One region of the Rummeliibacillus sp. JY-2-4R genome, then DNA from elsewhere that is predicted to be linked to it. Evidence: riboswitches for the same ligand, from Rfam matches in the RefSeq annotation. Region 1 holds a riboswitch; each other region holds the start of a gene.
What was found. Region 1 has a riboswitch for thiamine pyrophosphate ahead of tenA (thiaminase II). Riboswitches for the same ligand answer to the same signal wherever they lie in the genome.
Positions count from the first base shown of each region.

Region 2: another riboswitch for thiamine pyrophosphate. It lies ahead of ACWV26_RS12410 (ABC transporter ATP-binding protein); the one in region 1 lies ahead of tenA (thiaminase II).
Region 3: another riboswitch for thiamine pyrophosphate. It lies ahead of ACWV26_RS17430 (thiamine phosphate synthase); the one in region 1 lies ahead of tenA (thiaminase II).

Region 1 is NZ_CM132623.1:3,839,271-3,844,619, reverse strand. It holds gene ACWV26_RS18870 (GNAT family N-acetyltransferase) at 63-569, shown strand; gene ACWV26_RS18865 (VOC family protein) at 1,005-1,427, shown strand; TPP riboswitch at 1,746-1,844, shown strand; TPP riboswitch at 1,899-1,996, shown strand; gene tenA (thiaminase II) at 2,060-2,743, shown strand; gene thiM (hydroxyethylthiazole kinase) at 2,730-3,482, shown strand; gene thiD (bifunctional hydroxymethylpyrimidine kinase/phosphomethylpyrimidine kinase) at 3,479-4,303, shown strand; gene thiE (thiamine phosphate synthase) at 4,290-4,913, shown strand; gene ACWV26_RS18840 (YrdB family protein) at 5,001-5,333, opposite strand.
Region 2 is NZ_CM132623.1:2,537,700-2,543,048, reverse strand. It holds gene thiW (energy coupling factor transporter S component ThiW) at 1-13, opposite strand, end outside; gene ACWV26_RS12420 (ABC transporter substrate-binding protein) at 44-1,054, opposite strand; gene ACWV26_RS12415 (ABC transporter permease) at 1,113-1,880, opposite strand; gene ACWV26_RS12410 (ABC transporter ATP-binding protein) at 1,867-2,613, opposite strand; TPP riboswitch at 2,699-2,788, opposite strand; TPP riboswitch at 2,856-2,962, opposite strand; gene ACWV26_RS12405 (hypothetical protein) at 3,128-3,310, opposite strand; gene tlp (small acid-soluble spore protein Tlp) at 3,505-3,738, shown strand; gene ACWV26_RS12395 (spore protein Tlp) at 3,876-4,106, shown strand; partial or broken gene ACWV26_RS12390 (acetyl-CoA C-acyltransferase) at 4,163-4,545, shown strand; gene ACWV26_RS12385 (GlcG/HbpS family heme-binding protein) at 4,893-5,309, shown strand.
Region 3 is NZ_CM132623.1:3,552,188-3,557,536, reverse strand. It holds gene ACWV26_RS17445 (succinate CoA transferase) at 1-59, opposite strand, end outside; gene ACWV26_RS17440 (HD domain-containing protein) at 98-733, opposite strand; gene ACWV26_RS17435 (LysR family transcriptional regulator) at 851-1,834, opposite strand; TPP riboswitch at 1,986-2,095, shown strand; gene ACWV26_RS17430 (thiamine phosphate synthase) at 2,254-2,862, shown strand; gene thiO (glycine oxidase ThiO) at 2,846-3,958, shown strand; gene thiS (sulfur carrier protein ThiS) at 3,971-4,174, shown strand; gene ACWV26_RS17415 (thiazole synthase) at 4,178-4,945, shown strand; gene ACWV26_RS17410 (ThiF family adenylyltransferase) at 4,942-5,349, shown strand, end outside.

The sequences.
Region 1 (5,349 bases):
CTAATGCTAATTATCCGAATAGTATGTAAAATAAAATGATAAAAATTTAAGGAGGATCACATTTGAAAAATTATGTGGAAATAGAAGAATTGAAATTTATGGATAAAGAGATAATTGAACTTTCAAGCCTTTTAAAGGAAGTTGTGGATGAAGGGGCATCAATCGGTTTTTTACCACCTTTAAAACTTGAAGATGCAGTTTATTATTGGAAAAATGTATTAAATTCGACTGTTAAATTATTTGTTGCACGAATGGACGGTCAAATTGTAGGGAGCATTCAATTATTCTTAGAATCAAGACAAAATGGCACCCACAGAGCAGAGATTGGAAAATTAATGACCCATCCTCAGTTCAGAAGATCAGGGATTGGGCGTCAACTTATGCAAATTGCAGAAAAACAAGCAAAATTAGAAAATAGATCACTTATCTTACTCGATACTAGAGAAGGAGATCCTTCAAATAAGTTATATCAATCTTTAGGCTTTATGGAAGCAGGGAGAATTCCTTTGTATGCAAAATCTGCTAATGGCAATTTAGATACTACGGTTTTCTACTATAAATGTATTTAAATACTAGGAGGGTCTATGGAAACTGAATGGTTAAGAACTTTTATAATGGCAGCTAAAACAGAGAATTTTGGGGAAACAGCAGAAAAACGCTTTATTACACAATCTACCCGCAGCCTAAATCTAAAATAGTTTCTCCTTTTTGGGTGCAAGTACTTCAACTAAACCGCCACCAAATTTCGAAACAAACTCGTGTTTTTGATCATATAAAACTGCATTCCATTTACTCATTTAATCAGCTCCTTTACACGAGGATAACAGAGAATTTGATTGTAGAGATATTATTGAAAAAGGGATTTTGATTCCAAAGTGGAATATTAGATTTGTATTCGAATCAGCCTAATTGCTGAAGGTACTTCTATTCATCCTTTGTTATAATGCTTAGTAGTTAATTGGTAAATTTTTAAAAATATAGATGAGAGACAAGGGGATGAAGGGATGGATAGTAATTGGCCAAATGGAATGAAAGTAGCACAAATTAGAATTGCACGCCCAACCGATCAACTTGAAAAAGTAGTGGATTTCTATTGCAAAGGAATAGGGTTGAAAAATATCGGCTCATTTGAGGGGCACAGGGGATATACAGGGGTAATGATTGGACTTCCTGGCTTTGACTATCATTTAGAATTCACTCAACATAGAGATGGTAGTCCCTGTCCAGCTCCTACAAAGGATAATCTGCTAGTCTTCTATATTCCTGACCATAAAACAATTGAACAAATCACATATAGGTTAAAAAATATGGGGTATGGTCCTGTTAAACCAGAGAACGGTTATTGGGAAGAATCCGGCGTTACAATTGAAGACCCAGATGGATGGAGAATTGTCTTGATGAACACCTCTGGTATTGGTGAAGAATAAAGTGAAAATGAAACTTCAATCATTGGGGTTCACTCCCACTGATTGTTAGTCCCGTTCTACTGTCGCTAAGATCACAAGCGTACGCTTGCAATCAATCGACAGTACGAACCCGATTGGTTCAACTAGACCTCTGCTAACGCATCGGTAAGTTTCACTGTATCTTACCAATCAGGCTTTTACGGGCAGTTTTTTCACAACCTTGCACTTCTTTGAAATTTCTAAACCTTAAGGTGGGAATCTTACTGCCCGTTACTGCGGGATAAAAGGTAAATTTATCCTTGAGTAGCTGCATGATAAATGCTACGATAAAGCCAACTTAAATATTTGCAGGGGAACGTGAATCGCGTTGAGAAGGTAAAACCTGACCCTTAGAACCTGGCAGTTAACACTGGCGTAGGGAGCAAAGTACATAAATAGTAACTTTTGTACAGTAGCTCGCTTAGTTTAGCGAGCTTTTTTGTACCCAACCAAATATTTATGCGGGGGGACACTTTTGTGTTGAGAAGGTAAAACCTGACCCTTAGAACCTGACAGTTAATACTGACGTAGGGAGCAATGACTAACTTTAAAGTCTCTATGTCGATACATAGAGACTTTTTGCATTCTACGGTAATTCACGAGGAGGACTTAGAATGACATTTTGTGAGGAAGTAAGAAAAGAGACAGATTTATACTTCGAAGGAAGCTTTGAACATCCGTTTGTCAAAGGATTGGTTGAGGGTACATTGCCAATTGAAAAATTTAAGTTTTATATGATGCAAGATGCCTTTTATTTAAAGCATTATACGAAAGTGCTTGCTATTGCGGCATCAAAGGCTAATACAAATGAAGACACGACATATTTTCTAGAAAACGCGCGTTATATCAATGAAGCTGAGCTTGAATTACATCGTACAGTATTTAAAGAGCTTGGTGTTACTGAACATGAACTTGAAATATTTGAACCAGCACCAGCCGCATACAACTATGTAAGCCATATGTACAATGCAGCTTATAATGGTGATGTTGCGGAAGCCTTTGCAGCCATGTTCCCATGTCCTTGGTTGTACCAAGAGATTGGAGAAAAGTACAAAGATCTAAAACCTGGTATCAAGCTTTATGAAGAATGGATTGCCATGTATAGCAACCCGGATTATGAAGAAAAAATCGAATTACAAAAATCCATGATGAATCGTTTTGCGGAAGAACAACCCGAAAAAGTTCAGCTATTTAAAGCACACTTCAAAAAGAGTTGCTATTATGAGTGGAAGTTTTGGGAGATGCCTTGGACATTAGAAGATTGGAAAGGTGAAGTGGCAAATTATGAGTATATCTAAAATTCGAAAGGCAAGCCCGCTTGTTCATTGTATTACGAATTATGTTGTAGCAAATTTTACAGCGAATGGCCTCCTTGCAATAGGTGCTTCTCCTGTAATGGCGGATGAAGCGTCAGAAGTAGAAGAAATGGTTTCAAACGCATCCGCATTATTACTTAATATTGGAACAATCAATTCACGTACAAAGGAAGCGATGCTGCTTGCAGGTCGTAAAGCAAATGAGAAAAGAATACCCGTTGTTCTTGATCCAGTTGGCGTAGGGGCTACAACTTACAGGCAACAAACTGTACAGGAATTACTGCAAACAGTGAAATTTAATTTAATCCGTTGTAATGCTGGTGAACTAGCAAGTATTGCAGGTGTAAAATGGCAAGCGAAAGGTGTAGATAGCGGCATTGGTGAAATCGATGTTGAAAAGGTAGCCAAACAAGTTGCGCAAAAGTTTAATTGCATGGTGATTGTAACGGGTCCTTCAGATATTTTAACGAATGGAGAGCAAACGTATAGTGTCGATGGAGGAAATTTGTTAATGACACAAGTAACAGGAACAGGCTGCTTGCTGAGTGCTGTTTGTAGTGGAGCATTAGCAGTAGAGGGTGATCCATTGACTGTTTTACGTGATGTTTTGCAAGACTATAAAACTGTTGCAGAGCTTGCCTCAACAACAAATCAACTTGGCTCTTTCCAAGTGGAAGTTCTAAATGCATTACATGATATTTCTAGAGGTGAACAACGATGAACATAGTAATGACTATAGCTGGATCAGATAGTAGTGGAGGCGCAGGAATTCAAGCGGACTTAAAAACATTTCAAGAGCTCGATGTCTTTGGTACATCTGCAATCACTGCCTTAACAGCACAAAATACATTGGGTGTGGAAGGAATCTTCCCTACATCTGCTGAATTTGTTCAACAGCAAATAGAAGTGGTAATACAAGATTTACCTGTAAAAGCTGTTAAAACAGGGATGCTTTTTTCTTCAGAAATTATTGAAGCTGTTGCAAAGAGCCTAAAGGATCAAGATATTCAGCTTGTTATAGATCCAGTCATGATTGCAAAAGGTGGTGCATCGCTTCTTCAAACGGAAGCGGTGAATGCTTTAAAATCTTCATTGTTACCTTTAGCCACAGTACTTACACCAAATATTCCAGAGGCAGAGGAAATTAGTGGAGTTACTATCAGATCAGCAGACGATATAGAACGCGCTGCTAAAGTAATTCTTGATATGGGCGTAGCTTGTGTTGTGATGAAAGGTGGACATTTAGAAGGAATCGATGCAATTGATACGGTTTACTTCCAAGATGGCACTTCATTCTCCATGACAACAAAGCGCATTGATACAAAACATACACATGGAACTGGCTGCACATTTTCGTCTGCTGTTACTGCATTTTTGGGACGAGGTTATACTATCCGTGAAGCAATTATTGAAGCAAAGAAGTTTGTGCAATTAGCTATTCAAAATCCTTTAAACATTGGTCATGGCCATGGTCCAACAAATCACTTTGCCTATCAAAATGGAAACGGAATTTGTGAGGTGATAGTTGTTGAATCGAAATGATTTATCGGTTTACTTTATAATGGGGACGCAGAATTGCGTTGATCGTCCGCTCGATGTGTTAGAAGAAGCGCTTAAAGCAGGAATCACCTTTTTCCAATTACGTGAAAAAGGTGATGGTGCATTAAAAGGGCAAGAACTTGAGCAGTTTGCATTAGCCTGCCAAATGTTATGTAAGCACTATCGTGTTCCTTTTATTGTAAATGATGATGTAGAACTTGCTTTGAAGATCAACGCTGACGGGGTACATGTGGGACAGGACGATATTGCTCTCAAAAAGATACGTACAAAATTTGAAGGCAAAATTGTAGGCGTTTCAGTTCATACAAAAGATGAATTAGAACAAGCTGTTTTAGGATTTGCAGATTATGTTGGGATTGGCCCGATTTATGAAACCAAATCTAAAACTGATGCAAAGAAACCTGCAGGCGTAACTTTTTTGCACGAGGCAAGAGTAATGTATCCAGAATTTCCGATTGTTGCAATCGGTGGAATTACAGAACAAACAGTGCCAGAAGTACGACAAGCTGGAGCTGATGGAGTAGCTGTAATTTCAGCTATCTGCCATAGTACAAATCGGAATAAAACGATACAAGCCTTTTTGAATAATTAAATTATATAAATACCAATACCACTTTCTATGAGTAAGAACTCCGAAAGTGGTATTGATCTATTGTTTTGTTTATATAAGGCAATAATTTTATGAACCATAATAGAGAAGAACTATTTTATTTACAATGAAAATTCCACCGAAAACATATGCTAGAACGACTTTATTAACGTTTATCAATAACACAACAGGCAGTAGGAAAATGATCATTTCTACTACGAAATGGGCTGCTATAGGTAACGTGAAACTTGCGTTAGGTGAACCAAACATAGCCCAAATTATTGCAACCATTAGTGGAACTGAAATGCAAAATATACTTTTTTGAATAGCTGTATTTCCCACTTGAAATCCCCAATAACCATATATCAAAAGACCAAATAGTTCGATAAATAGGCGTAATCCAATATTCATCATCTCAAACATTTTTGGACCTCTTTCT
Region 2 (5,349 bases), 1.3 Mb from region 1:
TTGTTTTATTCATATTTTTCATTTAGACCAAGCCCCTCTGAAATTATTTTGATACGATATTATCAATTACTTCACTAGGTTTAACTTGTTTTTTAATAACCCCTCTTTGATAAAGCCAATCAGATGCTTTTTTCCAAGCTTCTTGGTCTTGATAGCCAAAAGGTACTCCTTTTTCTTCCATGAGAGGTAGAAGGATTTGTAAACTTTTTGTTTCAACTTCTTTATCTAAAGGAAAACTATCATTTTCATGATCTAGTAAAACTTGTAATCCTTCTTTTGGATTTTGTTTTACGTATTCTTGGCCTTTTGTTACAGCAGTCCAGAATCGCTTAATTGCATCTTTCTTTTCATGTAAAGTTTTTTCACCTGTTACTAGAATTAGTTCATAATTATCAGGTACGCCATAGTCACTGTTTTTGATGGTCATCATATCATAACCTTCTTTATTTAAAAGAACATATTCATGGTTAATATAGCCACCTGTAATCGCATCTACATGGTCTGTCGCAACTGATGAAATTAAATCCCAACCGACATCAGTCATTTTGACTTTGCTAAAATCCCCACCGTCTGCTTCAACCATTGTTTTGACAGTAGCTTCGCTTAATTCGCTTGATGAATAACCAACGTTTTTCCCTTCTAAATCCTTAGGTGATTTGATTCCTGCTGATTTTTTCATCATGAGTTGGTCTAGTGAATGTCTAACTAAAACAGCCACAGAAACGACTGGAATTCCTTCTGATTTTGATAAAATTGTTTGATTTTGATAACTAATAGCTAAATCGACTTTCCCAGTTGCAGCAAGTTTAATAGGATCATTGGTATCAGCGGGCATTTCGATTTTGACATTTAGGCCTTGGTCCTTAAAATAGCCTTTTTCTTGTGCTGCATAGATGGCAGAATGTACAGCATTTGGGTACCAGTCGAGCATGATGCTGATATTGTCTAATTTTTTCCCATTTTCATCAGTCGATTTTGATTGAGTTTTTCCACTACATCCTGCCATGAGGACGAGTAGTGATAGTAATAAAGAATATGTAATCCATTTTTTCATTTTGGAATGCTCCTATTTCTATTAGATTTGTATTTCACGGGATGAAGAAAATCTTACATTAGTGAAGGTTCACTTTATTGGTGATTCTTTTTTCAAACCAAGTGGCTAGTGCAAATAGTAAAATGCCTACGATAGTTAAGAGTGTGATCGCAGCAAAGACCCCTTCCGAGTTTAAATTTCCAGACATTCTTCGGCTATAATATCCTAAGCCTTGACTTGCTCCTAGCCATTCTCCAATGGTTGCCCCAACAAGTGCAAAAACAATGGCCATCTTAAATCCAGAAAAAAAAGAAGGTAGTGCCATTGGAATATGTAGCTTTTGAAAAACTTGAAAACGAGTAGCCCCCATTGAACGTAATAACTCGATATACTCCTGATTACATGACTTCAGTCCATCATAAGTACCTACGACAATTGGGAAGAAACAAATAAGGACTGTGACAGCAACTTTACTCCAGATGGAATACCCAAACCACAAAACAAAAATAGGGGAAATGGCAATAATCGGAATCATTTGCGAGATGACAACCGCAGGATATACAATTTTTTCAATAGTTTTTGAAAAGAACATGCTAACTGCAAGTATTACACCACCTATAACGGCTATTAAAAACCCAATGATAAACTCCAGCATAGTAGCACTTAAATGTTCAAAAATTAGCGGTTGCCAATTGTCTATTATCATTCTTAGTACCCCAGTTGGTGCAGGAATGATAAAGCTTGGGACGATTGTCAAACGTACAAGCAATTCAACAATCGCTAGTAGAATAATAGAAACAATGATAAATAAACTATAGGTTTGTAGAAAGTTCTTAATCTGTTTCATTGGCAATCTTTAACTCCAATTCTTGTCGTAATTCAATTATTTTTTGAGAATGTAACATTTTCGCAGCGCGAGGTCTCGGCAAATCAACAGAAATCTCTTCTATTTGAAAATTAGGATGAAGGAGTATGATGCGATCGCTTAAATAAATCGCTTCTTCCAAATCATGCGTAATAAAACATATTGTTTTCTTTAAATCTTGCCAAATCGATAAAAGCCATGTTTGCATTTCTTTTTTCGTTATACTATCTAGTGCACCAAATGGTTCATCTAATAATAGGATATTTTTTCCAGTTAATAATGCTCTTAGAAATGATGCTCGTTGTTTCATTCCACCGGATAGTTGTTTTGGTAGAGCATTTTCGTATTCTGATAATCCAACTCGTTTTAACCAAGTTCTCGCTTCATCTTTTGAAATGTTCAGGTCTTTTTGAATTTCGGACGCGATTAGGATGTTATCTAGGATTGTACGCCAAGGGAGTAGTAGATCCTTCTGTGGCATATAACCGACATCGCCAAGTGTTATGTACTTTTGATCAATTTGAATTTGTCCTTCAGAAGGAACTAGGAGGCCTGCGATAAGTCGTAAGATTGTACTTTTTCCAGTTCCACTTTTACCGATGATCGAGACAAATTCACCGTTTTGTACTTCCAGATTTAGATTTGAGATTACTTTGTTTTTTTGTTTTTGTTCGTTTGTGAAACTGTAGGAGACATCTTTGAGAATAAGTGTCATTTTGTTACTCCTTTCTTTTTTTAATGACTTAAAAAAACTGCTTTCTATTAAAGAAAGCAGTTTCAAAAGAATTACTCAGATAACAATATCTGTGAAACTACTTTCCTACGCTAGAATTGTCTAGTTCAGGTTCAAAGGGTACAATCTCAGCCTAATGGCGCCCCTAGTAGGTTGTTGTTATTCAATTTTGAAAATAAAAAAATCCCCACTAACAAAGTCAGTGGGGTATGTATAATAAATTCATTAAACATGTCTCACTTCCCTCCGCTAGTATAAACTAGATCAGGTTCAAAGGGTTTAGAACGATTGTTCAGTCTCAGTCCTCATCGGGACACCCCTAGTGGTGCTATTTAGTTTCCATTAATAGCTTATCATGTAATTTATTTTATGCAAGGGTTTTTATATCTGAAAGTTTGTTACCTTAATAGATTGTTGTTGGAAGAGATTTCAACATCTCTACGGAACAAAAATAAAGCCCTAATACATAATGTATTAAGGCTTAGCAATCAACAAGTCATTTATTTTTATTATGTGACTCTAGATTCTTGTAGCTTGAATTATTTTGGTTGTTAGCCTCGAATTCAGCACCAAATTCTTCATTTGAATTTTGGTTTTGGTTGTTCGTATTATTTTGGTTTGCAAAATCATTGCTTTTATGTGTTTTGTTTTTTTGATTATATCCACTACGTTTTGGCATGGTTAATCACCTCCCAGAAATTAATGTGCTCAATATGTAAAAGATTTATTCTTTAATAATTAGCACTTAGATAAATGGAGAAAAAGTACTGTATTTCTCTTATTATTTTCCACTACGGATAATTGAATAATGTAAACAAAATTAAACAAACTAACGTAGTAATTCAAAAAATCATTTTTTGGAGGTTTTTTATAATGAATCAACATACACCAAACCCAGATGACCGTTCTAACAATGTGGAGCGTTTAAAACAAATGGCTAAAAATACGAAGAAGAATATAAAAGAAGCGGAATTTAGTATGGAATTTGCAGGACCTGAAGAAGCTCAAAAAATTAAAGAAAAAAATGAACGTAGAAATCAAGCACTTGATGCATTTATTGCAGAAATGCATGATGAAGCAGAAGCACGAAAACGAGGACAACAATAATTTAGTTAAAGGCTGTGGCAAAAGGATGAATATCCAAAATTTTGTGCCACAGCTTTTTACTTTTTCTTTATTGTATAAAGTGTGCAATCCTTAACAAACTAATACAGTAATGAAAACATCGCAGGAGGACTCTTAAAATGAAAAAACCAAAAAATAAACAATCTAATAGTGCAGCACCAATCCAAAATATGATTGAAAATACAAGAAAGAATATGAGCGAAGCTGAAATCAGCATGGAATTTGCTGGTAAGGAAGAACTTGAGCATCTAGAAGAAAAGAATTACCGTCGACAACGAGAAATTCAAATAAAGGAAAAAGAAATTGCGGATAAGGCCGCAGAAAAGGCTTGGAGAGATAGCTTTAAATAGGGAATAGAAATAGAAGCTGTGATGGAAGTATATTATTCTTCACAGCTTTTTGAATTGGTAAGTCAAGCGGTATGGTTGATGGGACAGGTGCAATGATTGTTACTTCCGGTGATTATACAAAAGAAAACAATCTAAAACCTATTGCTCGCCTGAAATCATGGGGAATTGTCGGTGTAGAGCTAAAATATATGTGCACCGGATCAGTTCCTGCGATTCAAAATATTTGGCTTGTCAAAAGGAATTAGGATTTGATTTAGAAAAATGGAATGTGAATGGTGGTGCAGTTGCACTTGGACATCCCTTAGCTGCCAGTGACGTTAGAATATCACTAACATTATTATATGAATTAAGACGTAGAAAGGAAAAATATGGTGTGAGTGCAGTTTGTATTGGTGGTGGCCAAGGGATAGCTGCAGTGTGGGAAAATTTAGATTTCTGATGATATAAAAAAATGGAATTTCAGGAAATGCAAGAGTTTTTTTAAATTTCATATTAATAATAATTAAAAACTCAGCACCCTTCTTAAGAGAAGATTAGCTGAGTTTTAATTTTTTCGATAATGTGTTGAACCCTTCAGTAACAGTTAGTACATCAACATAGCCTTTGAAAATTCAATTTGTATATTGCATTATTGGTTATTTATTGAAGTCTTGTGTATTGCTTTTTTGTAAAGTAAGAAATTTTTACATTTTCAGTTAATTATTTATGTTAAAATTAAAAAAGTTCCATATATTCATTTAATTTAGGTGGATAGGGTAACTAATACATAAAAAAGAGGTAGATAATATGAATTTAGAATTAGCAAAAAAGTTGATTGCTGCTGCAGAAAGCGAAGCGGTAGCACGTGATTTAAAAATGGTCATTTCAATCGTAGATGAAGGAGGCAATTTAGTTGCAGTGCATCGCATGGATGATGCATGGATCGGTAGTGTTGACATTGCACAAGGAAAAGCATGGACAGCTGTTGCTTTCAAACTTGAAACAGAACTTTTAGAAGCTGCAACAATTCCTGGAGCAGAACTTTATGGCATCAACACTACAAATAATGGTAAAGTAGTTGTCTTCGGCGGTGGTATTCCATTGGTACAAGACGGTAAAGTAGTGGGTGCAATTGGTGTCAGTGGTAGCTCAGTTCCAAATGATGTTGCCGTTGCAAAAGCTGGGGCAAAAGCATTCGAACAAGAATTGGTAGTAAACGCATAATAATTTTGAATTTCTAGATTTTAATAAAACAGGCTCAAGG
Region 3 (5,349 bases), 290 kb from region 1:
GAAACAATCTTGTCAGCAAGCTCTTTTAAACCTAAACGCCTTTCAACAATCGGGTTCATTTATAAAACCTCCTAAAATACGATTTAATTTATGGTAATTACTCCCATGGTGAATGTAAAATACAGTCACAGAAGTTTTTCGGTTTGTAATCCGGTACAAAATACTTAACGACATCCAATTTAATATTGCCAAAAGTTGTTTCTGGCTTATGTTTAAAACCTTCATAAAACGCTGGAATAATTTCTTGCTTGAAATTATTGCGAGGGAAAGCTTTTACAATTTCCTCTCTTAGTCCAATAGGGAACTGTTCAAAGCCATCTCCCATGACATCTAAGCCAACTCCCGAATAAAGTAGGGCGACTTCAGATTCTTTATGCTCCGCGATTCCAATTGTCGTATGTAATGCGATGGCATCCCACACACGACGAATCGACTCGTCAGGAATTTCATAATGCTGTAAAAAGCTTCTCGCAGCGTTTGCACCGTCTACTTCAAAGCGTAAATCAGGACTGCTGTATTTCTTTGTTAAGCCTAAATCATGGAACAATGCAGCAACATATAACAATTCTAAATCATAATTACGCTTGTCCTCTTTCCCCATGACTGCACCAAATAAAAAGACGCGGTTTGAATGGTTCCACAACAAGTCATCCCCGTACTCTCGTAAGATATCTGCTGCATCAGTCGCTAATCGTGTATCTGGAATTTGAATACCTGCTACTTCTTGAAACACAATTTAAACCCCCTTCGCCAAATGTAGTGTTTCTCATTTTCATGAGTCTACTTTCATTATAAAGGGGGTTTTCTGATTTAACTATTTCATTAATCCTATGATAACGATAGATAAAAACTATAATATAGTGCTTTGCAAAGATGTAATGGCCTCCTTCTCAATTAGAAAACGGAGCTTTTCAATTTCCCGTACTAATAACTCCACATATTTACGTGCTGCATAATTGATAAAACAATTCTTCTTCATGACAAGATTCACTTCTCTCGTCAAAGCCGGCTTTTCAATATGTTGATAATATAAATCCGCAGTATCATTAAATTCAAACAATGTACGTGAGACAACGCTACGACCAACACCATTACGAACAAGCTTCAAGATTGATTCAACACTTGATGTTTCAACTAGGGGGTCTATTGGTTTTCCAACCTCACAGCTCGTTGTATCAAGAAGTCTTCTGCATTGATGAGTATTTGGAAATAAAATAAGTGGACCTTCTAAAACATCTGTAAATGAAATCTTCTGCTCTCCACTTTCTTGATTACTGATCAAGTAAAATTCTTCATCATAAAGCTTTGTCACCTGAAGCATATCCACTTGATGGAAGTAGAACCCAATCCCAAAATCGGCGCCATCTTCTAGAACAGCTTTTTCCACTTGATCGGTACTTTGAATGGACACTTTGATGTTCGGATGGAGTTGGTTAAATCGAATACATAAAGTAGTAACCAAATCTGTCATTTCACCTGGCAAAACAGCAATTTTCACTTCTCCAATTTCTACTTTTCTAAGTGCTTCAATTTGAGAGGACATACTTTGTAAGGAATCTTGTATATTCAATGCTTCTTGCTGTACAATTTCTCCCACTTTCGTAAGTTCGATTTTCTTTCCAACACGGTTAAAAAGCGCATAGCCAACTCCTTGTTCTAGCATTTTAATTTGTTGGCTTAGAGTGGGTTGGGAAATCCCTAACTTTTCAGCAGCTCTTGTAAAATGCAGTTCTTTACTGACCATTAAAAAATATTCCAAATGTCGTAGCTCGATGGGAATCAATCCTTTCCGTTGAAATGTTTGCTTCTTTCTGAAATTCTTCTTTAAAAACATTTTTTGTATTTTATAGTTGTACTAGAGAAGTTTGTTGTTAATACAATGTCAGTCTAGATTATCTTTGACTGAATTAAAGATAAAAAATTAACTTGAAATATTTCCAATATTATAATATATTATCATTGGTTGATAATAATTGAATATTTCAAATTTTCACTAGGGGATCCCTTGATAAGGGCTGAGAATAAAGTAGTTACTTTTAAACCCTCATAACCTGACCTGGTTCGTACCTGCGTAGGGAAGTAGCGAATGTTTGTGCAATATTTTTATTTGGACAAATCTCAAACAATCATACCACTTTCCTGTCTAGGAGAGTGGTTTTTTATTTGAATAAAATGACGCCGGTCTTGTTTATACATAGTGAAGTTTGGAGGAAGGTGATAGAACAGTTTTTATGTGTGGAAGGAGGGAAGAATATGAGGTTAATGGCTGTAACGGACAATGTATCTTCCGTTCGTGCACTTGCATCTACGATTATTGAAATCAAAAACAAGGTTGATTTTATTCAAATTCGTGAGAAAACAAAATCACCTCAAGACATCATGACACTTCTTGAATATTTAGAAGAGGGTGGTGTTGAAAAAGAAAAAATCATCCTCAATGATCGGTTGGATATTGCTTTGTTGATGAATATTCCAACTGTTCATTTGCCTGAAAAAGGGCTGCCTGTGAGAAGGGTCAAGCAATTCTTTCCGCATATAAGAGTTGGAAAATCTGTTCATTCGTTTGAAGGTGCTGAGAAAGCTGAACTAGATGGAGCAGATTATGTGGTATATGGGCATTGCTTTGAAACGAATAGTAAAAAAGGCAGGGCTCCGAACGGCATTGATCCCATCATTCAAATGAAAAGAAACTTAAGCATACCGGTTTTTGCTATCGGTGGCATTACATGTGAGAACGTACATGAGTTGCGAGTAGTAAGAGCAGATGGAGTAGCAGTGTTGTCAGGAATATTTTCTGCTGAGAACCCGCTAGAATCTGCAAACCAATATAAAGAGGCAATAGTATATGAAAAAGAACTTTGAAGTGGTCATTATAGGCGGTGGGATTATCGGATCCTCCATTGCTTATTATTTAGCGAAAGAAAAGATGGATGTGGCATTGTTTGAAGCTGGCAAAATAGGTTCTAAATCCACAAGTGCTGCAGCTGGTATGTTAGGTGCACATTCTGAGTGTGAAGGGGATATGGATGTCTTTTTTCCTTTTGCAAGAAGCAGCCAGCAAGCTTATTCAGGTCTGAAAGAGGAGTTATATGAATCTAGCGGAATAGACTTGCAGTACAGAAGGGGTGGCATTTTAAAGCTTGCTTATACAAATACGGATAAAGATGAGCTCTATAAGATTCTTTCTCAACCAACTGCTAAGTGGCTGGAACCTGCGGATGTCTTAGAAATGGAGCATGCGGTTACGCAGGATATAGTAGGTGCTGCTTATATTGAAGATGATGTGAACGTGCTGCCAATTGGTGTTTGTCATGCCTTTGCTAAAAGTGCGCAGATGTTAGGTGCATCTCTTTTTGAATTTACATCAGTGCTTCAAATTAAAAACAATGATGGTAGTTATTTAATCCAAACAACAGCTGGTGAAATCGAAGCTAAGTATGTCGTTGTTGCAAGCGGCGTTTGGAGCTCCAAATTCTTTGAGCAGCTTGGATTATCTCATCAAGTCACACCGGTAAAAGGGGAATGTCTTTCTGTCATCGATGAGAATTCAGTGTTAAATCATACCCTTTTTCATGATGGCTACTATATCGTACCTAGAAATAACGGAAGGCTTGTGGTTGGAGCGACGATGATTGAAAAAGATTGGAATGAAAGAGTAAGCCTTGCTGGAATCGAATCATTAATTGCGAAAGCAAAGAGAATGCTTCCTGCTGTAGCGGATATGAAAATTGCATCGAATTGGGCAGGATTGCGTCCGCAAACGTTTGACCAAAGGCCATTTATCGGACAACATCCTGAGGAAGAAAGAATATTGTTTGCTACAGGGCATTATCGAAATGGTATCCTGCTGGCTCCTGCAACAGGGCAAATGATTCGTGATTTGATATTGAAAAGAGACATCAAAAAAGAATGGGTGGAGGCATTTAAAATCGCTCGCCGCTCACCACTACCAATATAGTAGGTGATATAAATGTCTATTAGATTAAATGGAAGACTTATTGACCTTCAAGAGGGAATCCAATCTATCCTACAACTACTTTCTCATTACCATTTAGAAGATCGCATTGTAGTTGTAGAGGTCAATAAGGAAATCATCATGAAAGAAAACTATGAAACCGTGAAATTATCAGACGGAGACGTTGTCGAAATTATCCATTTTGTAGGAGGGGGTTAAAGCATGTTAAAAATTGCTGATCGTACATTTCATTCAAGACTTTTATTAGGGACAGGGAAATACCCGTCATTTGAGATTCAAAAAAAGGCTGTTGAGGTTTCACAAGCTGAAATATTAACGTTTGCTGTGAGAAGAATGAATATTTTCTCTGAGGAACAACCTAATTTTCTTGAACAGCTTGATTTATCTAAATATACGCTTCTTCCAAATACTGCTGGTGCCAAAACAGCTGAGGAAGCGGTAAGAATTGCGAAGCTGGCAAAGGCTTCTGGCTTATGTGACATGATTAAAGTAGAAGTGATTGGTGATAATCGTACGCTTCTTCCGGACCCAGTTGAAACATTGAAAGCATCTAAAATGCTACTAGAAGAAGGATTTATTGTATTGCCTTATATTTCCGATGATGTTGTGTTAGCAAAACGACTTGAAGAGCTAGGTGTACATGCCGTTATGCCGGGTGCATCTCCGATTGGTTCAGGAAAGGGAATTGTCAATCCTCTTAACTTGAAATTTATTATTGAACAATCTTCTATTCCTGTGATTGTAGATGCGGGCATTGGGTCTCCAAAAGATGTGGCCTTTGCGATGGAGCTTGGGGCTGATGGAGTATTACTAAATACGGCTGTTTCAGGTGCAAAAGACCCTGTCAAAATGGCACTTGCCATGAACTTAGCGGTAGAATCAGGAAGATTAGGATTTGAAGCAGGCCGAATCGACGAAAAAGAATATGCAGTAGCGAGCAGTCCAACAACTGGGATGGTGACATCTTGACCAACAGGTATGCAAGACAAGAATTATTTTTAGGAAGTACTGCACAAGAAAAAATCCAAAATGCTAGTGTCATCATAATAGGAGCTGGAGCACTGGGATCTGCCAGTGCAGAGATGTTGGCAAGGGCAGGGGTAGGAAGTCTTACAATAGTTGACCGGGATTATGTAGAGTGGAGCAATCTACAAAGGCAACAATTATATACGGAAGCTGACGTGAGAAATCAACTGCCAAAGGCGATTGCTGCAAAGACAAGACTCGAACAAATTAATAGCGAGATTACCATTGATAGTTTTGTATTGGATATTGATGGACTAAATATTGAAGAATTGATCAAAGGCCATTCAATAATCATTGACGCAACCGATAATTTTGAGACGAGCTTGATTGTTAATGATGCAGCTGTC